2 regions of the Paenibacillus sp. PDC88 genome follow, and region 2 is predicted to be linked to the other one. Evidence: riboswitches for the same ligand, from Rfam matches in the RefSeq annotation. Region 2 holds a riboswitch; the other holds the start of a gene.
What was found. A riboswitch is a leader RNA that binds a small molecule or an ion and turns the genes downstream of it on or off. The one in region 2 is predicted to bind S-adenosylmethionine.
Positions count from the first base shown of each region.

Region 1: another riboswitch for S-adenosylmethionine. It lies ahead of metA (homoserine O-acetyltransferase MetA); the one in region 2 lies ahead of BLW49_RS21585 (methionine ABC transporter ATP-binding protein).

Region 1 is NZ_FNNT01000001.1:937,681-950,134, reverse strand. Features, by position in the region: gene BLW49_RS04470 (5'-3' exonuclease) at 1-105, shown strand, start outside; gene BLW49_RS04465 (MOSC domain-containing protein) at 385-993, shown strand; gene BLW49_RS04460 (ROK family protein) at 1,015-1,917, shown strand; gene BLW49_RS04455 (HRDC domain-containing protein) at 2,106-3,110, shown strand; gene corA (magnesium/cobalt transporter CorA) at 3,195-4,130, opposite strand; SAM riboswitch class I at 4,594-4,720, shown strand; gene metA (homoserine O-acetyltransferase MetA) at 4,858-5,775, shown strand; gene BLW49_RS04440 (aminotransferase class I/II-fold pyridoxal phosphate-dependent enzyme) at 5,812-6,999, shown strand; gene BLW49_RS04435 (aminotransferase class I/II-fold pyridoxal phosphate-dependent enzyme) at 6,992-8,161, shown strand; gene mqnC (cyclic dehypoxanthinyl futalosine synthase) at 8,315-9,454, shown strand; gene BLW49_RS04425 (YitT family protein) at 9,508-10,398, opposite strand; gene BLW49_RS04420 (cation:proton antiporter) at 10,448-11,689, opposite strand; gene BLW49_RS04415 (cation:proton antiporter regulatory subunit) at 11,694-12,188, opposite strand; gene BLW49_RS04410 (hypothetical protein) at 12,285-12,454, opposite strand, start outside.
Region 2 is NZ_FNNT01000008.1:63,218-75,671, reverse strand. Features, by position in the region: gene BLW49_RS21635 (hypothetical protein) at 1-193, opposite strand, end outside; gene BLW49_RS21630 (class I SAM-dependent methyltransferase) at 383-937, shown strand; gene BLW49_RS21625 (HesB/IscA family protein) at 1,396-1,755, opposite strand; gene mqnE (aminofutalosine synthase MqnE) at 2,105-3,211, shown strand; gene BLW49_RS21615 (NAD(P)/FAD-dependent oxidoreductase) at 3,442-4,503, shown strand; gene BLW49_RS21610 (YuzB family protein) at 4,524-4,775, opposite strand; gene BLW49_RS21605 (NifU family protein) at 4,857-5,105, shown strand; gene BLW49_RS21600 (SDR family oxidoreductase) at 5,204-5,974, opposite strand; gene BLW49_RS21595 (MetQ/NlpA family ABC transporter substrate-binding protein) at 6,123-6,959, opposite strand; gene BLW49_RS21590 (methionine ABC transporter permease) at 7,092-7,760, opposite strand; gene BLW49_RS21585 (methionine ABC transporter ATP-binding protein) at 7,757-8,773, opposite strand; SAM riboswitch class I at 8,956-9,103, opposite strand; gene BLW49_RS21580 (Cthe_2314 family HEPN domain-containing protein) at 9,227-9,970, opposite strand; gene BLW49_RS21575 (COX15/CtaA family protein) at 10,233-11,177, opposite strand; gene BLW49_RS21570 (thioredoxin family protein) at 11,423-11,767, opposite strand; gene BLW49_RS21565 (DUF2515 family protein) at 11,841-12,454, shown strand, end outside.

The DNA.
Region 1 (12,454 bases), on a different contig from region 2:
CTTGAGAGCAGTTTGCTTGTTCTGGATCATGCGCAGATCATTAGCAAGTTTGAGGAGCTGGAGATGAAGAGTCTTTGCTCATTGATGGGAGTAGCGATCGGCTGAGATAGTATTATTCTTGTCGATAAGGTTAAGGAATTAGAGAATAGGGGTGCTGGCTGATTATGGGTCGGCACTCTTTTATATAAAAAATTGTACATTACCAATTGACCAAAAATCGATTTCGGGTAATGATAGTACTTGAGTTGTGTGCCCGGAAGGTTCAAACTTGATGGTAAGCGATTACATAAAAGTGAAATCAAATGATAGACGGAGGCGTTAAAATTGACGAGAGATGCTGCATCTTCCCATGTGGTTTCGTTAAATGTAGGAAGCAAAGTGAAGATGATGAATGGCAGCAAAGAGATATATTCCGCGATATTCAAATCTTCTACAACGGAGCGGCTGTTCTTATCCAGAACAGGCTTTCATGGTGATGAACAGGCGGATCTAGTCAATCATGGTGGTGAGGATAAGGCGGTATGTGTCTTCAGCCATCAAGCATACCCGGTGTATGAGGATTTAATGGGACGCTCTCTCGATCCTGGAGCATTCGGTGAGAATGTAACCGTATCGGGGTTTGGTGAAACCGATGTATATATAGGCGATACGTTTCAGCTGGGTGAAGCAGTTGTACAGATCAGCCAGCCTCGGGTGCCATGCTTCAAGCTTGGACTGAAGCATCAGTACAAAGAGCTCCCGCTTCATTTTCAGAATACGGGATTGACGGGCTATTATTTTCGTGTCTTGACAGAGGGTTATGTGTCTTCAGAGGATTCCTTGACACTGCAATCAAGAGAACAGGATTCCTTAAGTGTAATGGAGGCTAATGTTATCATGCATCACCGAAAGACGGATATTAGCTCCATTAAGAAATTGCTATCGCTCTCAGCTCTTGCGGCAAGCTGGAAAGAAACACTCAGCAAACGGCTGGCAAAGCTGGAGACAACCTAGAACAATAACGGAGGGGTAATCATGGGAGTACTTGGTGCAATAGAAGCTGGTGGAACGAAATTTGTATGCGGTGTAGGTAATGAGCAAGGTGAGGTATTTGAAAGAGTCAGCTTTCCAACAACTACGCCGGAAGAGACGATGGCTCAGGTGATCTCTTTTTTTGAACAGCATGAGATCGAGGCGCTTGGTGTAGGGTCGTTTGGACCTATCGATCCTATCAAATCGAGTCCTACATATGGTCATATAACGACAACTCCGAAGCCTTTCTGGGGTGGTTACAATATCATTGGAGAATTGAAATCGCATTTTCAGGTTCCGATGAATTTTGATACCGATGTGAATGGAGCGGCTCTGGGAGAATATACATGGGGAGCGGCAAAAGGGCTGGACAGCTGCATTTATATTACGGTAGGTACCGGAATTGGGGCAGGAGCGGTAGTATCTGGACAACTAATTCACGGCCTGTCACATCCTGAAATGGGGCATATTAGTGTAAGACGTCATCCAGATGATACTTACGAGGGATTTTGTCCATATCATGGTGACTGCCTGGAAGGGATCGCGGCAGGTCCTGCGATTTCCAAACGTTGGGGCAAACAAGGCATCGAGCTTCCTTCTGATCATCCGGCTTGGAAGATGGAGGCCTATTATCTGGCTCAGGCTTTGGTAAATTATGTGCTTATTCTTTCTCCGCAGAAGATTATTATGGGCGGCGGTGTCATGAAGCAGGAACAGCTCTTCCCTCAAGTAAGAGCAGAGCTGAAGAAGCTGCTCGGAGGTTACGTTCAGCATCCAAGCATTATGGAGCGAATCGACGAATACGTTGTTTATCCTGAACTGGGTGATAACGCAGGGATCTGCGGTGCGCTTGCACTGGCCAAGCTGGCCAAAGAAGACGCCAAAATCGAACTGGGATTGAACTAGACGAATTAAATTTTGATCACACCGCATATCTATTCTTGAAATAATTATCAATTATGGTATGATGTTGACTAACAGAACAGTACGGATTTCATGAGGAAGCACCTCTCTCGCATTTAGATGCGGGAGGGGTGCTTTTTTTGTGGTCTTGTTGTACGTGCTGGGCTGACTTAAGGAGGAGGATGAATAGCATGAAGATTGTATTTATGAACCAGCTTTCAAATACGGCTCCTGGAGCGGAAGTGACTTATGCACAGTTATGGATTGGAGAGGAAGAAGGAATGTGGAAGCTGGGCTGGAACAAGAACAGCCTGGAAGAGGAGATCTCGGACATTTGGTATGAAGGTACATCATGGAATGAAATGATGCATATTTATCGCCTGCAGCTGGCGATCAAGATGAGCGAGGGATATAGACCACTGATTGAAGGCGTGTTTCATGAAGCAGGGGACACAAGAACGAGAAATCAAGGGGCAACCAAGCTTCAGTGCTATAGTGAGCTCTATGGACGTGAGGAATTATATCAGGAGCTGTGTGTATGGCGGAGAAGGAAGGCCCAAACGGAGCGCAAAGCCCCTTATTTTATTGCCAGCAATCGGCTGCTTCGAATGATCAGTGCATATGTACCGCATACCCTCGAGGAGCTTCGTGAACTGCCTGGTGTCGGTGATAATAAGGCGGCAGAGTACGGAGAGGAAATTCTCGCCATTACGGTAAATGAAGCAAGAGAGCATGCATTTCCGCTGGATTGGGTGCATGAAGTTCTGAATGAAGAGGAATATGAATCCTGGGTATTCAAGCAGAAGGAGCAGAAGTATAAGCAAGAGCTGGAGCGTTTTACATTAAAGAAGACTGTACTATCAGGTATTGCCAGCAATCTTTCTCTGGTTGAGATCAGTACAAGCTCTGGATTGACACGAAGAGAATTGGTTGATTTTCTCGAGGAGCTGGAGAAGGGAGGATACGATACAGAGGCTCTGATTGCCAAGGAGCTGGTATGGATGACCGATGAAGAGCAGGAGCAGATTTGGAATGCTTATGATGAGCTGGGCACGGGCTTCTTGAAGCCGGTACTGCAGCGTGTATATGGCGATGATCCTTCTTCTGTAGGGCCGCTGGATCAGCTGTACGAGCGTCTGCGTATGGTTCGTATTCGGTTTAGAAGACAGACAGAGGCAGATCGCCAGGTCGGCTAGTTTAATAATATAAAGGGTCCGGGAACCCTGTCTCAGACAGCTCCGGACCCTTACATCATTCTATTTACAATGTCGAAGATGAGGTCAAATCCAGTCCTTCTTACGGAATATCCAATACATAGAAAGGCCGAGCGCGAAGATCACGCCGATAACGATAAAATAAGCATACTTATAATTCAGTTCAGGCATGTTGGTGAAGTTCATCCCATAGATGCCTGTGATCAGAGTCAGCGGCATGAACACCGTAGTAATCGCCGTGAACACACGCATGATTTCATTGGCACGGTTTGAAATACTGGACTGATAAGCCTCACGTAAGTTCCCCATCAGATCGCGGAGTGTATCGAAGGTTTCAGATATTTTCACCGCATTTTCATAAATGTCGCTGAAATATTTCTGAAGCTGATCATCAATTAACCGCAGATCTTTTTTGTTAAGTGTATTGATGACTTCTTTTTGTGGAGACAGCGCCTTTCTTAACCACAGAATCTCCCCTCGCAGACCAATGATCTCGTTCAGATGCGATTTTTTGGTGTGCATCAGAATGTCTTCCTCCAGCTCATCAATCCGTGCCTCAAGCCGGTCACCAACCGTAAAATAATTGTCAACGATTGAATCGACGAGGTAATAGAGGAAACGGTCCGGTGTGCTGACTTCTTCCTCCCAGAGAATAGGCTTGAGTGTGCGAAGCTCGTTAATCTTCTGCTTGGTAACCGTAATAATATAATGTCTACCAAGAAATAGGTTTACGGCACGTAAAAATATTTCCTCATCATCAAACCGGATGCTGTTTACAACGATAAAATAATGGCTTTCATATATTTCGAGCTTTGGACGCTGTTCTTCCTCACTGAGACAGTCTTCAACGGCCAGATCATGCATGGAGAAGAGAGGCTGCAGCACAGCCAGATCGTCGACATCTGCATCAATCCAGTAGAACCCTTCAGCGGGAGGAGTAATTGTATCTTCAATGTTGTCAAGCGGAGTAAAAACTCCTTCATTCACCAGTCTTATTTTCATTTGTATCCACTCCTTATTAATCTCCCGTAAATGTTATAGGGACAAGCTGAATAACGAAGGAAAGTGAACGCATCAGTGCTGGTAAAGTGAAGGGTCACACAATTTAAGCAGGTATAGAGAAGAGGTCTCGCCCGTAAAATATGCGCTCCCGTCCAACCGGCAAGCTGATGGTACATCCTATATAGTTATATTTATTCGGCTGCCAGCTAGGCCTCGGGTCGCCTTCCATTTTACGTCACCCCATCATTTTTGATATTTAACACTTGACTAGTATAACGCTCTCGAATTAAGCAATCAAGAATGAAAATATTACACTATTCAAAGGCAGTCTATGTATGTGAAGCACATCTGGTGCTTTATTTTCATGAGCTGTCTCCTGGTGCTTATTTTTGACAGCCCAGTTCTTGACGAATAACGATCTAATCATTATAGTAATGGGTATATGACAATAAAATATAGCGAAATCTTATCAAGAGTAGGTGGAGGGACTAGCCCGATGATACCCGGCAACCGGCGAATACGCACGGTGCTAATTCTTGCAGTCGTCTGATCTTATTTATTAAGGCTATAGACGAATTGAGAGATGAGAGAGGCGCATTTTCGAATACGAACAGATGACCTTTCTCGATTACCGAGTGAGGTCTTTTTGTGTTAGGACGAAATATTCTGCTCCCCCATGCTCTCTCATGATATTCGCTCTTCAAACACCATATAAGGAGGAGTACTAATGCCAATTAAAATTCCAGACGCTTTACCGGCCAAGGAAGTACTTGCAGGAGAAAACATCTTTGTCATGGACGAAAGCCATGCGTACAGGCAGGATATCCGGCCGCTTCGTATCGGGATACTCAACCTGATGCCTACGAAGGAAACGACGGAAACACAGCTGCTCCGTCTTATTGGTAATACACCCATTCAAGTTGATGTTGTACTCATTCATCCCAAGTCTCACGTATCCAAGAACACGTCCCAAGAGTATCTGGATATGTTCTACAAAACATTTGATGAGATTAAGAATCTTCGTTTTGACGGCATGATCATTACCGGTGCACCGGTAGAACAGATGGATTTTGAGGAAGTGACCTATTGGGAAGAGATCCAGCAGATCTTTGAATGGACCAAGACCAATGTAACCTCAACAATGCATATATGTTGGGCCTCTCAAGCAGGTCTATACCATCACTTTAATGTACCGAAGGTAGGCCTTCCTGAAAAATGCTTTGGCGTGTTCCATCATACGATCAACAAATCTCATGTCAAGCTGCTTCGCGGTTTTGATGAAGTATTCCTCGCACCGCATTCTCGCCATACCGAGGTGACAAGAGAAGATATTGAGCAGGTTCCTGGGCTTGAGATCTTGTCCGAGTCAGAAGAAGCGGGGGTTTATATTGTAGCTACTGAGGATGGAAAACAAATCTTTGTAACAGGCCATTCCGAATACGATCCCTTATCTCTGAAATGGGAGTATGATCGGGATAAGGACAAAGGGCTTGATGTGAAGCTTCCGTATAACTATTTTCCAAATAACGATCCAAGTAAGGTTCCGCCATCTACCTGGAGAGCCCATGCGAATCTGCTCTTCTCTAACTGGCTTAACTATTATGTATACCAAGAGACGCCGTATGACATTGGACCACAGATTTAAGTGAATTCTACCTAACTTAGAGGAGGATGTTTACGAATGGGAGACAATAAACTAAACATTGAAAGCCGATTAGCACAGATTGGATCAGTGAAAGAGCCGGTAACGGGGGCAGTTAATTTCCCGATCTACCAATCCACTGCCTTCAGACATCCAAAGCTTGGTCAAAGCACTGGATTTGATTACATTCGTACGACAAACCCAACCCGAAAGGTTCTTGAAGAAGCAGCAGCTGAGCTGGAATCTGGTGATGCAGGATTCGCATGCAGCTCGGGTATGGCGGCTATTATGACGATCTTTGCCAAATTCGGACAGGGGGACCATCTGATTATTTCCCTTGATCTCTATGGCGGTACGTATCGTTTGGTGGAACGGATCTTGTCCAAGAATGGCATTACCGCAAGCTACGTGGACACGAATGATATTGATGCACTCGAAAGTGTAAGAAATGAAAATACCAAAGCTGTCTTTATTGAGACACCGACAAATCCTCTTATGATGATTACAGATATTGAAAAAGTGTGCGGCTGGGCACGTAAACATGGGTTACTGTCTATTGTGGATAATACACTTCTTACGCCTTACTTCCAGCGTCCAATTGAGCTTGGCGCTGATATCGTTGTGCACAGTGCTACTAAATATCTGGGTGGTCATAATGATGTACTCTGTGGCCTCATTGTAACCAAGGGGAAAGAGCTGTCGGAAGAGATGGCATTTCTACATAATTCAATCGGAGCTGTACTCTCGCCAAGCGACAGCTATCAGCTTATGCGCGGTATGAAGACACTCGCGCTGCGTATGGAGCGCCATGAATATAACGCAACCAAAGTGGCCGAATTCCTGCTCAAGCACTCCATGATTACAGATGTCTATTATCCTGCTCTTACGGATCATCCAGGACATGATATTCAAAATAAACAATCCAGCGGCAACACGGGCATTCTGTCCTTCAAAGTGAAGGATGCAAGATACGTTGAGCCCATCCTGAGACATATCAAGCTGGTAGCTTTTGCGGAGAGCCTGGGTGGAGTAGAGTCGCTTATGACCTATCCGGCTGTACAGACCCATGCGGACATTCCGGTAGAAATTCGCGATGCCATTGGTGTTGATGAGCGCCTGCTTCGTTTCTCTGTCGGAATAGAGCATATTGATGATATCGTTGCTGATTTAAGCCAGGCATTCGATAAGGCTCATCAAGAGCTTGAGGGAGGCGCAGCACATGAGTAAGAAAAACCGTGACGACTCCTATAAATTTGATACGAAGCTTCTGCATTTCGGAGCAGAAATTGATGAAGGCACAGGCGCTTCCAGTGTACCGATCTACCAGGCATCTACTTTTCATCATCATGATATTTTCGCTCCGCCGGTTCATGATTACAGCCGTTCTGGGAATCCGACTCGTCAGGCGCTAGAAGACTATATTGCCTTACTGGAAGGAGGCGTTCGCGGATTTGCATACTCCTCCGGGATGGCCGCCATCTCCAGTGCGTTAATGATCTTATCTGCGGGAGATCACATTATCGCTACGGAAGATGTATATGGCGGTTCCTACCGTCTGCTCAGTACGATTCTGACCCGGATGAATATTGAAACGACATTTGTGGATATGACGGATCTGGACCAGGTCAAAGCTGCATATCGCTCAAATACCAAAGCCGTATTTATGGAAACGCCGTCGAACCCAACACTTCGTATTACCGATGTCGCAGGTGTCACGGCTTGGGCTCAGGAGAAAGGACTTATTACACTGCTTGATAATACGTTCATGACCCCTTATTATCAGCGTCCAATTGAACAAGGAGTGGATATCGTACTGCATAGTGCCACGAAATTCCTCGGAGGGCACAGCGATGTGCTTGCGGGCCTTGCTGTTGCCCGGACAGAGGCCATCGCCAATGAGCTGAAGAAGCTCCAGAATGGGCTGGGTACGGTGCTTGGTGCACAGGAATCCTGGCTGCTCATGCGCGGGATGAAGACACTGGGGGCAAGAATGGCACATTCGGAGCAAAGTGCGGCCAAGCTTGCCGCATGGCTGACCAATCGCTCTGATATTGATGCTGTATACTATCCTGGTCTTATGGATCATCCTGGAAGAGAGATTCATGAGAGTCAATCTACTGGTTATGGTGCAGTCGTCTCCTTTGACGTCGGGTCGGGAGAGCGTGCCAAGCAGGTGCTGAATGCAGTCAAGCTTCCGCTCGTTGCGGTAAGTCTTGGCGCGGTAGAGAGCATACTCTCTTACCCGGCCATGATGTCGCATGCGGCGATGCCTCAGGATTTCAGGCTGGACAGAGGAATTACAGACGGACTGTTGCGATTCTCTGTAGGACTTGAAGATATCGATGATTTGATTGCAGATCTGGATCAGGCCTTAGCAGCTAACCGGTAAAATTCAATATTGTATATGATTCTAATCATATATATCTAGATCAAAAGAAGCACGCTTATAATAGGTGCTTCTTTTCACATTTAACCTATGTTACGATAGACAAGACAATATTTCTATTTATTGTTACATATTAACGATAAGGGAGGCTGCCGTATGAGCGGAGTAAACCATATCTTAGATAAAGCTTTGAATGGTGAGCGTCTGACTGTGGAGGACGCAACTCTTTTGTTTGAATCGGATGAAGTCGAAAAAATAGGTGAGGCTGCGCATGTCATCATGAAGCGGATGCATCCCGAACCCATCACAACGTTTGTCATCGGGCGGAACATCAACTATACGAATGTATGTGATGTATACTGCCGTTTTTGTGCGTTCTATCGCAGACCGGGTTCAGATGAAGGCTATGTACTCCCGGATGAAGTGATTTTCCAAAAAATTAAGGAAACCCAGGATGTGGGCGGAACAGAAATACTGATGCAGGGAGGAACGAACCCGAACCTGCCATTCAGCTATTATACGGATCTGCTGCGCGGGATTAAAGAACGGTTCCCGGATATTACAATGCATTCTTTCTCTCCAGCCGAAATTATGAAAATGCGAGAAGTGTCCGATGGCTTGACTCTTGAAGAAGTCGTTAGGCAGATTCATGAAGCGGGACTTGATTCTCTTCCAGGTGGAGGCGCTGAGATTCTTGATGACCGTACACGCCGTAAGATCAGCCGGCTCAAGGGCTCATGGCGTGACTGGATGGATGTAATGCAGACCGCGCACAGAATCGGCATGAATACGACAGCAACGATGGTTATTGGTTTTGGCGAAACGATGGAGGAGCGTGCACTTCATTTGCAGCGTGTTCGTGATGCCCAGGACGAATGCATCCAGAATGGCTATGATTCGGAAGGGTTCCTAGCGTTCATTCCTTGGACCTTCCAGCCGGATAACACGAACTTGAAAAAAGAACGACAAACTCCGGAAGCTTATCTGAAGACAGTCGCGATCAGCCGCTTGTTTCTAGATAACATTAAGAATATTCAATCTTCTTGGGTAACGATGGGACCGGAAGTCGGCAAGCTCTCCCTCCGTTACGGCTGTAACGACTTTGGAAGTACGATGATTGAAGAGAATGTAGTTTCCGCAGCAGGTGCTACACACAAAGTGAATATTAATTCCATTCTTGAACTGATTCGTGAGACAGGCAATACTCCGGCACAGCGGAATACGAAATACGAGATTCTGAGAGTATTCTATGGCCCGAACAGCAAAATTGAGAATGATTTTGTAATGCAGAATTAGTTCAAGCAAAAGCGCAGCAGGTACAGTGACCTGCTGCGCTTTTTTATAACTTGTTATGAATTTGGCTCATCCATATCGAAGACAACAGTAGCATGGGGATCAACAGAACGAACGATGGCTTTCAACTGACTCGTTTCAAACACATGTATCGTGTAATAGAGAGCAGGGAGCTGGCTCCAATCCTTTTCATTAGTCCGTTCTAATGGGGAGAGCTCAGGCTCTCTGAGAAGTCTTGCTCTAATTGACTTTTGCAGCTCATATGGTTGTGTACTAATAATGTAGACTCTGCGATTAAAAGTGAAGCCCCTCATTGCAAAGTGGACGGCTTCAACAGCAATCAAGTAAGCAAGAATCGAGTACATGGCCTGCTGAGCTCCAAACTTAATGCCTGCTCCGGTAAGAACAAGAAGATTCATGACCATAATGATACGTTCAAGCTTAATCTTGGATCTCTTTCCTCCAGAGAGGTTAGAACTGATATGGTTTACAGCCAGTGTATCCAGGGTGCCCCCATTACTCAGCACGAGCCCAATGCCAAGTCCTAGAAACAACCCGCCTAATATTGCAGCTGCCAGCGGATGAGTCAGGACTGCAGGCAAAGGATGCAGCATTAATGTACTTAATGAGAATACCGTTAAGCCAAGTACAGTGACGATAGCAAATTGTTTATGAACTCTACCATAAGAAAATAAAATGAATGGCAGGTTAAACAAGAATAAAAATAGTCCAAGCCGCATTTCCATTTGATAGGCGAACATGGCGGATATGCCGGTGACTCCGCCGACAATAAGCTGATTCGGATGCAGGAAAAGCTCCAGCCCGATCGATGCCAAAATGCTGCCCAAGGTCACGAGCAACAGCTTTTTCAACCAGACACGATGAGGCTGCCTAGATACCTTGGATCCCACATGGATGGGACGAGTAGAATGTGGAGGCTGGTTCATTCGATTCCTCCTTTATTCATCATCCTTGCATTTTCAAAGTGGTCGATATTTAGTCAATCGTCTTTTCTTGCAGCATCTCAGACTTTTGCTGCTTCTTCGTGTTCTTGAACTTGAAGACTTTATCCAGCATACGGTAAATGTGTTTGGACTCTTTGGTTAGAAGAGGCCCGAGTATCGCTAGAATAAGCACATAGATCGCAGCAAAAGGCTGGATGATTGCCATAAGTCCGCCCGTTGCGGCCATGTTTGCCAGCAGGATAGAGAATTCTCCACGGGAGACGATGGTCAGACCAATATTGGAGGAAGCCTTTGGAGACAGCCCCGCACTTCGTCCGGCAAGCATTCCCGCTGTAAAGTTGCCGACAAGCGTAATGGCTACCGCAATGAGAGCGAGCCATACGGCTTCTCCGCCAAGTGACAATGGGTCGATCGAGAGACCAAAGCTGAAGAAGAAGATCGCACCGAAGAAATCCTTGAATGGCATAATTAGATGCTCAATCCGCTTCGCATGCGTGGTTTCTGCTAGAACAAGTCCGACAAGCAGGGCCCCGATGGCTTCTGCAACATGAATGGTTTCAGAGAAGCCGGCTACCAGGAATAAGGATCCGAAGATCACGAGTGAGAAGAGCTCATTATTTCGGATATTAAGCAGTTTATTCAAGACGGGTACCAGCTTGCGTCCCAAGATGATAACGATCAGCATGTAGCCGAGTGCAATGAGTGCTGACATAATGACGCCGCCGATGGAAGACGAGTCACTGAGCACCAGACCGGACAGAATGGAAATATAAACGGCGAGAAAGACGTCCTCAAACATGATTATACCGAGAATCATTTCCGTTTCCGGATTAGCTGTACGCTTCAGATCGACAAGCACTTTGGCTACGATGGCACTTGAAGATATGGTTGTAATACCTGCAATGATGAGTGCTTCTGCAACCGGGAAGCCGCCGGCAAAGCCGAGAACGAGTCCCAGTGTAAAGTTAATACCTATATAAATACTGCCGCCAACGACGATGGACTTGCCTGACTTCAGCAATCTGCCGACTGAGAATTCAAGTCCCAAATAGAAGAGCAGGAACAAGACGCCGATACGGCCAAGGAAATCTATAAGACCGGCGCTCTCGATAAAACGAAAGTCGAGATGCCATATTTTAGCTGCATGAGGTCCTACCGCCATACCAATCAAAATGTAGAATGGAATAACGGAGAACCGGAGTTTAGACGAGATCAGTCCGGCAGCCGCGATGAGAGCGATCGCCAGACCGACTTCTAGTACCAAATGATCCACGTTCTCACCATCTTCCATCCTTTAAAATTTGTTTTAGTTTTTGTTGCTGCTGTCTTTCACCTACCGCAATCAGTGTTGAATCGGCCGCAATCTGCAGATCCGGACCAGGACTGATATGCTTCTTGTTATTCTTCTCCATAACGGCAATGATGGTCGCACCGGAATTTTGACGAATATCCAGCTCTCCAATAGTTTTGCCGACACAATTGTAATTTCCATCAATCTTGTACCATTCTATAATCAAATCGTCCAGCGTCATCTCTACACGCTCAAGCTGCTTAGGCTTGTAAGTCATTCCGCCAACAATTGCTGCCAGCTGACGGGCCTCATAATCTTCAAGTGAGATCATGGAGATGCTTTGATCCGGATCTTCATATTCGAAGTGATATAATTCACGACGACCGTCGTCATGAATAACGACAACAATTTTATCTCCACTGCTGGTTGTTGCCTGAAATTTTCGGCCGATACCCGGCAGATCAGTTTCACGAATTTCCATGGTTGTGTTAATGCCTCCTATAAATCATGTTTTAGTTCTAATAGTATAGAGATAGTATAGGCAAGAGCGTGTCATAAAACTCTAGACACGTCCTAGTTAAGCACTAACAAACATAGAAGTGAATTTTATAGGCTTCAGATAAAGCTTTCGCTTTATAAGGCCATAATACGCCTTGAAGGGCGGATTAATAATGAGGTACTCGAACAGCATAAATACCGCCAGCATCACGAACAGGAAATTCGTCTCATTCAGTGCTTTAGGCTGGA
Region 2 (12,454 bases):
CGGCAAGCTGCTGAGCGTACGCGATCAGCTCCTCCTGCGATGGAGGAAGAGGCAGATCCTCCAGTGCACCTCGCGCTATTTTATCGGTAATCGGCAGTGTGATCAGGTCAGAGAAGACAGGCTCGGATACCTTCCTCACGACTATAACTAGAAGTGCAATCACGACAAGTAAAAATAACGTGTTCCTTATCATTTTATGTATCAGTATGATTTCCCCTTTATGTGGTTCAAAAGAACGAGTGATATAGAACTAGTATCGGAAATTCGCCTCGAAACATGAAGTCATCCTCAAAACTCCATATGGAGGTCACATCCTTCTATGTACGGCTTTCTATGGGTGCCGATATACTAACACTGGATAACCTGTGTGAGGGGGATTTCTATGGCAAACGTAGGTATAAGAGTAGTGATTGGTTCTGGTGCATACAGCAATAATCCCGGCTGGATGGAGACACAGGAGTCGGAGTTGAACCTGCTGAATAAGGAACATTGGCGGAGCCAATTTCGTCCAGACTCCATCAAAGTTATTCTAGCTGAGCATGTATGGGAGCATTTAAGCTACGAAGAGGGGGTCCAAGCTGCGAAGACTTGCTTCAAATATTTGAGGACCGGTGGTTATGTTCGCTGTGCGGTGCCGGATGGTTTTTTTCCTGATGCAGCTTATCAACAAGCCGTCCAAGTTGGTGGTCCCGGTCCTTGCGACCATCCAGCAGCCAGTCACAAAATAGTCCACAATTACAGAACGCTTTCGTCCATGTTTGAAGAGGCTGGCTTTATAGTTTCTTTACTGGAATATTGCGATGAGCAAGGCGAGTTTCATGAAAAGGAGTGGAATGCGCAGGACGGATTCATCTACCGCTCCAAACGATTTGACCATAGGAATACAGGAGACCAGCTCGGGTTCGTGTCTCTTATCGTGGATGCCAAGAAACTTTAGAATCTGATAAAAGTAGTTACAATATTTTCAATACGTTGATTCCTAATAGAAACATTATAATGCTAATTCCAAAAAGAACAGTCCTTGCAAGCCACCAAGGAAGGATGCTAAAGAAGCCTATAATTAGCCCTGGAATTGAGGAAAAGATCACACCAAGAAACCACCCTGCTGGGGATTCGTTTGAGAAATGGAATGAAACGGTGCTGACCGAATAGTCTGTGCTCTTATGTAATTCTCTTGTTAAATTTAACCCAAAAAGGAAGGCCGATAAAGAAACCAGCCAAAAAACACCTGCAAAGAACCAACTCACACTGCCAAGCTCCCCTCTATGCTGACTTATCTGATTTTATAATTCATAATAAACGAAAAACCTTCTGAACTAAATAAGCATACTGCTTACATAGCTCAGAAGGTCCGTTTCATGGTTAGACACTATAAAGACACTTTAAATTCCCGTCTTAGCAAGGCTCTTCGTTCGGTTTACCCGCGTCCGTAGCTGTACGGAAGGAAGAACCACACCCACAAGTCGCAATCGCGTTCGGATTATGAATGGTGAACCCGCCCGTCATACCGGATTCTTCAAAGTCGATTTCAAGTCCGTCGAGGAAGCGAAGGCTGTCCTTCTCCACGACTACTTTCATATCTTGAATTGTCATATATACATCATCGTCTGTTTCGTTATCATCAAAACCCATCGCATAGGAGAACCCTGTGCAGCCTCCCGGTGTCACACCAAGACGGAGGAACATGTTCGGTGTTTCCTGCTGTTCAAGCATATCTTTCAGATGCTCTGCCGCTGTCTCGCTAATTGTAATCATAAGTCTTACCTCCTTCTTTCCTGATAACTAAATTATACTCCAGTGACTTTCGTACCTCAAGAGTTACCTATCCGCATTTCGGTATGCTTTTTATTAAGAATGCATTCTTTTTATTTCCAGATATTGAACCTAAGAAATGTGAGGTTTATAATAGGTAGGGTATTTGAGGCCAAACTGTCGATATTTTGTCACAGTGTATCCAGTTGCTGTCATAAATGTAGTTGTAACTTTTTTCACAACCATTCATTATTGAAGATTGATCTTGGGACTCCTACGGGTAAACCTATGTGAGAGCATGAATTAATGGTCACAGCACAAACCAAAAAAGTACGGACTAGGAGGAATGCGCATGTCCACCCTTATTACACCACATACGGACTCGAAGATGGCTGCCATCATAAAGAAGGTTCAGAATGGTCAGCGTCTTACGCTTGAAGATGGTGTTTACTTGTATGAGAGCGACGATCTGCTAACGATCGGACAGCTTGCTAACGAAGTAAATCTTCGCAAGAACGGAAAGAAAGTTTATTTTATCGAAAATATGAGCCTTTATTTCACCAATGTGTGTGAGGCACGCTGTGCCTTCTGCAACTTCCGCAAAGATCAAGGCGAGGAAGGCTCTTACACGCTGTCCGGGCAAGAAATGATTGATTATGTGGAGCAGCACATTCATCCGGGAGTACGGGAATTCCATATCGTCGGCGGGCATAATCAGCATGTGCCTTTTCAATATTATGTCGATTCCCTTGCTGCTTTAAACGAGAAATATCCGAATGTAACACTGAAAGCCTATACTGCCGCTGAGATTGATTTCTTCACCCGCATCAGCGGTCTCAGTATCCAGGAAGTACTACAGGAGCTCATGAAGGCGGGACTCCAATCTCTTACCGGGGGCGGGGCAGAAATCCTCTCCGATGAATATCGTAGAAAAATGAAGGTGACCAAGGCAAATGTAGACCGTTATTTGGAGGTTCACCGCACAGCTCATCAACTCGGCATGAAGACACACACCACGATGCTGTATGGATCTGTGGAATCCTATGAAGACCGGATTAACCATATGCTCCAAATTCGCGAGCTGCAGGATGAGACGAAGGGGTTCCTCGTATTTATCCCGCTATCCATGCAGCCGAAGAGCAAGAACGCCGGCATCATGCGCCGTAATTCCGCTTATGAGGATCTGAAGACCATTGCGATCTCGAGACTCATGCTAGATAATTTTGACCACATCAAAGCCTACTTTATTAATATTGGTGCTCAGCTGACTCAGGTCTCCTTAAGCTTCGGGGCCTCTGACGTACATGGCACAATTGTCCGAGAACAGATCAGTCACGCAGCAGGTGCTCTGACTCCAGCGGGACTCACCCGCAAGGAGCTGATCTGGCTCGTTAAAGGAGCAGGACGTGTTCCTGTTGAACGGGATACGTTCTATAACGAGATTGAAGTATTTGAATAAGATCGAATATGATCAGTCGACTCTCCCATTTACGTACTTCTTAATTATTAACGGATCAGTTCCCGAGCAGGGACTGATCCTTACTTATGCACGAACCAGCCCAAGCAATAACAACAAAGACGACGTTACCCATAATATTGGACTGTCGATTTTATATTCTTTAGTAATAACCAGACAACTGACAGCTTCTTTTTATGTGGGTGCACATCAGGAAAGGGAGTTTTTTCGCTATGAAGAATATTGTTGTACTTGGAGGCGGCTACGGCGGCCTCACTATTGTTAAACACTTAATTGAAGGTCCATTGCCAAAGGATGTCCATATCACGCTGGTCGACCGCATGCCTTTTCAGGGTCTGAAGACAGAATACTATGCACTAGCAGCCGGAACCGTGTCTGATTATGATCTTCGGGTACAGTACCCGGTTCACCATCAATTGGAATATCGATATGGTGAAGTGACGAGCATTGATCTGGATGCAAAATCCATCTCCATTCAAAATGAAGAAATGATTGAATATGATCAGCTCGTCATCGGCCTTGGCTGTACCGATCGATTCCATGGCACTCCAGGTGCTGAAGAGTATAGCTGCACAATACAAAGCTTCAAGAGCACTCGTGAAACTTATATGCGTCTAAGTGAGCTCAAGCCTTACGCCAATGTGCATATTGTGGGCGGCGGCTTAAGCGGAGTTGAGATGGCAGCGGAAATAAGAGAAAGCCGCGCTGATCTAAACGTAACCATACTCGATCGCGGCGAACGTGTTCTCTCTGCATTTCCACAGCGTTTGTCTGCTTACGTGGGTGAGTGGTTCAGTGAGCATCAAGTGGAGATCAAGAATCATATTTCTGTATCCCGTGTTGAGCCTGGCTCGATCTATAACCGGGATGAGGAAATTATGACAGATGCCATTGTGTGGACGGCAGGAATCCAGCCTGTACAATTGGTGCAGGATCTACCTGTTGAGAAAGATCCAAGCGGTCGTGTGAAATTGAACGAGTACTACCAGATTCCAGAATACAAAGAAGTCTATGTTGTCGGAGACTGTGCGAGCCTGCCTTTTGCCCCAAGCGCCCAAGCAGCTGAAGTGCAAGGTGAGCAGATTGCGCATGTCATTTCTGCTCTTCTAAGAAACGAAGAGCCCAAAGTCGAGGCACTTCGCCTGAGAGGCACACTGGGTGCACTAGGCAAAAAAGCCGGATTTGGGCTCATGGGTAAGACCTCCATGATGGGGCGTGTTCCGCGTATTCTAAAGAGCGGTGTTCTCTGGATGTCGAAACGTCATCTTGGCTAGCTGAAACCAAGCGGGTTAACTCATATATCCAAGTCATCCCATGCGTCAGCTTCAGCGATTTTGGACAAAATGGCTTCATGCAGTTCTTTAGGGCTGGCTGCGGTGATAACTTCACCATTGACCAGTACAAAAGGGGTAATGCTGCATTGTCCGCAATTGCTGAGGCAGCCGTATTCGATGACATCATAGTCCATGTTCTCTTCAAGCTCTTCAAAGAGCTCATCCGTACCAAAATGCATATTGTTGGTACAAAATTCTATAATCGGTCTCATTTTATTCACCTGCTTTTGGTTTGACCATTTTATTTTGGCGTATTTTATACTATAATAAAGGGAAGGAAAGGAGTTGATAATATGAGCGAAAACGTACAAAGCAGCACCATGTATGATGAAGTCTCTGACGTGCTCGATAAACTTCGTCCGTTCCTGCAGCGCGATGGCGGTGACGTGGAATTGGTCGATGTCGAAGACGGTATTGTGAAACTGAAATTGATGGGTGCTTGCGGTAGTTGCCCAAGCTCCACCATCACACTAAAAGCAGGGATCGAACGCGCGCTAGTCGAAGAAGTCGAAGGCGTAGAAGAAGTTGTTCAAGTATTCTAGTATCCCATACCATCATATAAGAGAGTCCCGAAGCTTCTGTCATGTGCAGAAGCCGGGACTCTTTTTTTTGAGGCACTTCTGACTTCTCCCGCTCATTCTCATTCCTTAATGGTCGGTCTTATCGGATCGAGTCCACCGGAAATATCCATAATATTGCCGGTAATAAAGTCCGATTGCTCCAGACACAAGAAATGAATGACTCTTGCAACGTCTTCTCCGCTGCCAGGTCTGCCTCGAGGAGTCTCCTTATCAACGAGCCCGCTGACCGCTTCAATCGTCATTTCCTTATGATCTCCTCTAATATCCCCCGGACAGATCATATTCACTGTAATTCCATAGGGCGCTTCCTCGACGGCCAGTGTCTTCGTGAAGGAAACCAGTCCTACCTTGGCAGCCGCATACACCGCCCGCTGCGGCCAGGATCTTGCCTCTCCTGTGTGACTGAATCCAAAGTGAATGATACGTCCCCATTTCTTGCGCCGCATTGAAGGCAGCACCCGATGATCAAGGAGCATCGTACCGACCAAATTGCCCTGCATCAGCATCATGATCTCTTCTTGCTTATATTCAGCAAACAGCCTCCGCTCACGAATGAACGGTCCTGCATTGTTAATCAGTATGTCCACTTCTCCAAGTTCCTTTTCAACCGTGGTGACGAGTCGCTCTGTATCATCGGCTATACAGACATCCGCTTGTACCGCAATACAACGCACACCAAGCTCCATGATCTCTGCTTGAAGAGCTTCCGCTTCCTTCCTGCTATGCACATAATTTAATGCAATATCGAAGCCTTCCGCAGCCAGCCGAAGAGCTGTCATCTTGCCAAGGCCCTTCGCACTTCCCGTAATAAGGGCGACTTTATTGTCCAAATCCCTTCCTCCTTCTAACAAGAGCGGTTACCTATTTCAGTATAATATAGGGAAGGACAGAATGAAAGGAACGGCATACGAAACAGTCCCGTCCGGCACTTTTTTAACATCAAAGTACCGAACGGGACTGTTTATCATCTTACTTTAATTAAAATGCAGGTACGATAGATCCAGCATAATTATCTTCAATGAACTGTTTAATCTCATCGGATTGAAGAGCATCATTCAGCTTCTGAATTGCCTCATTATCTTTGTTATCCTCGCGGGATACGAGCAGATTCGCATATGGAGAATCTGCATCTTCAAGGAAGAGTGCGTCTTCCAGCGGGTTTAGATCTGCTTCAAGCGCATAGTTAACGTTGATGACAGCAAGCTCTACTTCACCCAGCTGACGAGGAAGCATCGCTGCATCCATCTCAATAATTTCCAAGTTTTTTGGATTCTCTGCAATATCGCTGATCTTGGATTCAATGTTAGTGTTGTCTTTCAATTTAATGATACCGTTCTTGTCCAGAAGGATAAGGGCACGGCCGCCGTTGGTTGCATCGTTCGGAATCGCAATCTTTGCACCGTCCTGCAGCTCATCTGCAGAGGTAATCGTATTCGAGTAAGCACCAAGCGGCTCCACATGTACCGGATTGAGAGCCGCCAGCTTAAGACCACGTGTCTCTATTTCGTTATCCAGGTAAGGCTTGTGCTGGAAGAAGTTCGCATCGAGCTGGCCTTCATCTAGCTGTACGTTCGGCTGTACATAATCGTTGAAAGTAACAATTTCCAAGTTAACGCCTTGCTCTTCAAGAATTGGCTTGACTTGCTCCAGAATTTCAGCTTGTGGAACTGGTGTTGCACCGACCTTCAAGGTTACTGTTTCTTCTGTGCCTCCCGTGCCTTCACTTCCTGTTGTATCGGGAGCGGAATCATTGCCGCAAGCTGCCAGTACCAGAACCAGAGTTAGAGTTAATGCAGATAAGAACCATTTTTTCATTACAGATGACCCTCCTATATAATCTCGATATATGTGATAAAGGATGAACCATACAACGTCCATGCCCTAAATCCAAAGTAAGCTTAAGATTTCTCATTAAATACGCCTAAATAGGAACTTGCGATGAGTCTATTATCTCCGAGTAAAATGCTTCACCAAGCGATCCCCAATCATCTGCAGTGCTTGTACGAGCACAATCATGATAATAACAGCTATAATCATCACTTCATTCTCATAGCGGAAATATCCATAGTTGACGGCAAGAGCTCCCAGCCCTCCACCACCGACCATCCCCGACATCGCTGTGTAGGATACGAGCGTAACAATGGTCATGGTCATCCCTGCAAGCAGACCCGGCAGAGATTCCGGCATCAGTACCTTCCAGATAATCTGCCCTGTCGATGCGCCCATCGCCTGTGAGGCTTCAATGACGCCGCGGTCGACTTCACGAAGCGCAGTCTCAACAAGTCTGGCAAAGAACGGCGCTGCCCCCACAACAAGCGGAGGAATCGTACCGAGAACACCGATCGCCGTCCCTACGATTTCTTTCGTAATCGGAATCATCGCCACAATCAGGATAATGAATGGAACGGATCGCAATATGTTGACAATTACAGACAGCACATTGTAAACAGCCCTGCTGATTCCGGATGTGGAACGGGAAGTCATGAACAAAATAATGCCCAGCGGAAGACCAATAAGAATGGAAAATAATCCGGATGCACCCAGCATCTTTAATGTATCTAAAGTGGCCTTCTGGAATTCATCCCAGTTGATGACGGAAAAATCAAGCCCCATCATACCACCACCTCCACTTCTAGCCCCTGGGATACTAGCTCATCTATCGTACTGCGAATCAGCTCAGGAGGACCTTCAAGTCTAACCGTAAGCTGTCCGTAAGGCACTTGCTTAATAGTTGAGATAGTTCCTTGCAGGATGGCAAAATCAATACCAAGCCTTCTAGCCGTCTGCGACAGAATCGAATCATACGTTTTGCTTCCGAGAAACGTAATTTTGACCGTTTGGGAATGTTCCAAATGCGTCGCCATAATGGCTTCACCGAGCAGGTCGCCCGAATCTGTTTCCCGTAGAATAAAGTCCTGGGTTACAGGATGCTGCGGCTTGAGGAACACTTCCGTCACCGGACCCTCTTCCACAATACCGCCCTGATGAATGACGGCGACACGATCACAGATCGACTGAATCACATGCATCTCATGTGTAATCAGTACAATGGTCAAATTAAAGCGTTTGTTGATATCCAGCAGCAGCTTAAGTATGGAATTCGTCGTCTGCGGGTCCAGTGCTGAGGTTGCCTCATCACATAGCAGCACTTCCGGGTCGCTTGCCAGCGCACGTGCGATGCCGACGCGCTGCTTCTGACCGCCTGAGAGCTGAGAAGGATACTTCTTACTATGCTCGGTCAGGCCAACCAGCTCTAGCAGCTCCTTCACTTTACGATCAACTTCCGCCTGATTGGTCTTCACGAGCCGTAGGGGAAACGCGATATTATCATATACAGTAGCTGAACTGAGCAGGTTGAAATGCTGAAAAATCATACCGATCTTGCGGCGCTTCGCCTGCAGCTGATGTTTACCAAGCCTGGTCATGTTTATACCGCCGACCCATACCTCACCGGCTGTCGGCCGCTCAAGCAAATTAATTAAACGAATCAGCGTGCTCTTCCCTGCGCCGGAATGACCGATGACGCCGAAGATTTCACCCTTTTGAATGGACAGATTAAGCCCGGATAAGGCCGTCGTGACCTGTTTCCCTTTGCCATAGTCCTTTTTAATATTTTTTAGTTCGATCAAATGAGGTACCTCCTTACTTACTGCAATCCGTTCTTCTCTATGTCAGAGCTTCTATTTCTTTACACTTGTTTTACCCGTATGCCTTGCTTTCTACCCGAATCCCTCGTGGAAGAATGTCCGATAAAAAGAAAAAGCCGCCTTTTTGCTAGACAAAAAGGGGCTTGTTATCATTAAGCGATTCCTTCTCATCTGCCAAGATCGTAAGAAGTAACCTCACGGTCTTGAAGGATTTAGCACCATGTCATTCGGGTACAGCAGTCTTACTGACTACAATACAGAATCGGTTGCCGGGCTTCATAGGGCCTGTCCCTCCGCCACTCTCGATAAGAACATATATGCGATTGTGTGTTTAATTCACTTATTTATTTCAGCAATTTCAGAAACTAAGTGAAAGTATAAAATACTTTACACTACTTGTCAAAGGAAAATATTACATTATTTTTATCGGATTTCTTATGATGAGGATTTGACAGAGCTTTTGGCCTTCGGTGTGCTCTTCTGCCAGTTGTTATTAATGTAATGAAATGCCGCCGTCACGCTCTTGGATACCAGCTCCAGTCCCAGCTCAAGATCCTGTGTAAAGGACCTCAGATCCTCCAGCTCAACCTTGCCATGAAGAGTCTGATGCTTCTGCCACAGATCATCCACCATCTCTACATTCATGTGATGGATTTCTGTATTTCTTCGTTTACGAAGCCGGTTCATCGAGTCCGAATATTGATCCTTGAGATCGTTCAGCTCCTGAACAAGCGGCATATGCTGCTTCGAATATTCAAATTGACGAAGAACCGTAAAGTACGAGAAATGCACCTTCACCTTGGAAGTATGAAGCTCATACCAGTCATCCAGCAGGTTACCAAGCTTATCGAGGATAGCAAACATGCGAATAAAGCCATCCTTGTAAAAATAAACATACCGTGCGTAATCCGCCTTCTCATCCGGTTCCATATCTTCTGTTGAGGAGGAGTGAACTTTAGCGGCAAAGAAAGAAGCGGCAAAAGTGCTCTGCTCCAGTTCATCAAGTGAGGTCATCAGGCCTCGGGTCCAAATATCGAGCTTGCGATAATCATGTGAAGGGTCGTTTCCTCGATCTATAGCCGCTCCAAGCAGCTGCAGTGTCTTCGCCATGGTATCCATGGCTTCTTTTAGTTCTCCGGTGTTAACCCGGGCGGGCTCTCCCAATAAAGTTCGAAGCATATGCGTGTCCTCCTGTGCATCTGTGCAGCTTATATTTCCCGAATTCTGCACCTCACAACCATAACTTGATCCTGAAGGATAAAATGATGGATTAGAGGTGAGTTCATGCAAGATATGTACCCCGTTATCAAGCATGTTGAAAACAAAAGCCTGCGGAGAACATCTCCGAAGGCTTAACAAGGGCGGGACATACGTCTAAGTTATGTATGCCGGGCAGCAGAACGCTGCCCGAAAAAAACGGTTAGATTCCCTCTGGCTTCTGTTACAGCTTGTTACTGCCCGCGGGCTTGGCAAGTCTCCACACGACATAGCTCATATAGCACAGCATACCGAACAAGACGGCAATGATCGTCATATGTGCCAGTACGACAAACATATAGACTTCAGGACGATTCATCGTCAGCATTAGTCCAACACCAGAGAGCACTTGAAGTATAATTAGAACGATCGCTGACAGCCCAAGCACCTGCATTTCCCGATTATTCTTGTGGTGCCGGTAAGCATAGTGACTGAGTACAGCAACGACAGCTACCAGCAGAAATGCAGCTGCCCGGTGCATAAAGGCTATGCCGACTCCGCCAGACAACTGAGGCACAACCTCTCCATTACATAGAGGGAAGCCGGAGCAGCCGCCTGCAGAGCTCGTATGACTTACAAAAGCACCCGTATAGACAACCACGTAGGAATAAATCGCGGTAATCCATACCAGATTACGGAAGCCCTTACTGACGCGCGGCAGTCTGTCAAACCGTTCAAGACCTCCAAACTTCTCTTCCTGTCTGGCCCCAAGCGTTGTCATCAGTGCACTCGCAAGCGAGATAAACGCAAACCCAAGGTGCAGTGCCATCACGGGTGGAGATTGGGAGAAGACAACAGCGAGTGCTCCCATTGCTCCTTGGATAATGACAAATATTAACGTCAATAACGCAAATATCTGTAAATCACGGCGTTTCTTGCTGTACATCCAGAATAGTACAAAGGTCGCAACCGCAAGCAGCCCGGCTGTGGAACTTACTATGCGATGGGAATACTCAATAAGTGAAGCAAGTGTATGCGCCGGTACAAATTTACCATGACACAGCGGCCACTCATTGCCGCAGCCGAGACCGGACTCGGTCCGGGTAACGACTCCGCCGCCAAAGGTGGCAAAAAACATGAATATGGTCGTCACGAAACTGACCCATTTTAACAATTTGATATGTTTCAACTTCATTCACCTGCTGTTATAAAATATGGTGAAGCTATCCATCAGCTCTTTTTCAATTATACCGGATAAAAGAATCCGCAGCATAAACCGATTGTGACAAAATGTTAACGCATAAAATCTATTTCATAACACGCTGAGCTGCCAAATCAATCACAAATCATTGCACTCATCTCAGTATATCCATCATTACACAGCAAAACACCGCTCCCTTCGGAAGAAGGAGAACGGTGTATTTTTTGAGTTTCTTATTTATGAATGGACTTGTACACTTCAACCGCACGATCCAGGAAGGCCTCAATCTCCTCGCGTGATTTGCGGTTTTTATTAACGAAACGAATCAATTCCCGGCCATCCGTGTAAGCAACAAAGCTCGGAATGCCCAGAATGTTCTGCTCCTGACTGACCTCCTCCACTTTATCCACATCCACCTGAATAAGCGATAAGGAATCGGCATATTTCTCCTCAACCTCTGGCATAAATGGATTGATATAGGTGCAGTCACCGCACCAATCCGCCTTAAATACAGCAACGACCAGGTTGGAGGATTGTATAGATACGTCAAATTCAGCCTTGGAATTCATTAATTTCATGTGTACCATCCTTTCTGCTATTTACCTTTATCTTACCTTAGTGAAGCAAAGAATAGAGTGGAAGTCAAATTTTGTGTGCATACTAGTAAACATCGTAAGTAAGCATCGTGAGACGATTCAACGAAAGGGAGATATGATGATGGACCATCCAGATTACCAAGCGCAGGCCAAGCCTTCTATTTGGCAGCTGATTACAACGATTCCGGTCACGATCAAGGAAATGATCACTGGGAAGAGATCAGCCTGGGAAGCCTCCAAAAAACTGCGTCATCCACTTCTCTCCCTGACGTGGCAGACGTCTTCTGCCGTACAGATACAGCAACAGCTTGAGCATATGATGGCAAGTGTGAGAACGTCTGGTGTTCAGACAGCCTCCCTTCGGAGCAGCCAGCTTGACCCTTACAGTGTAGAGGAGCTGGAGCTCGTTCAGGAGATCAAAGAGCTGACGAAATATCACAACCGGAGCAATGTCTCAAGAACAGCAGCTTACCTCGCCTGCTACAAGTCTTATCCGGAGCTGCACTGGGCACTTCTCGCTCACTTCGTATCCCGGAACGGTGGATACAATATGACAGATCTACACAGCGGATTGCTGAAGATCATCCTGAATGACCAAGAAAAAGAAAGGGTATACCTGCTGCTTGAACGGTGCAACGCACTTATTTTTCAAGACGCTTACCCACAGCT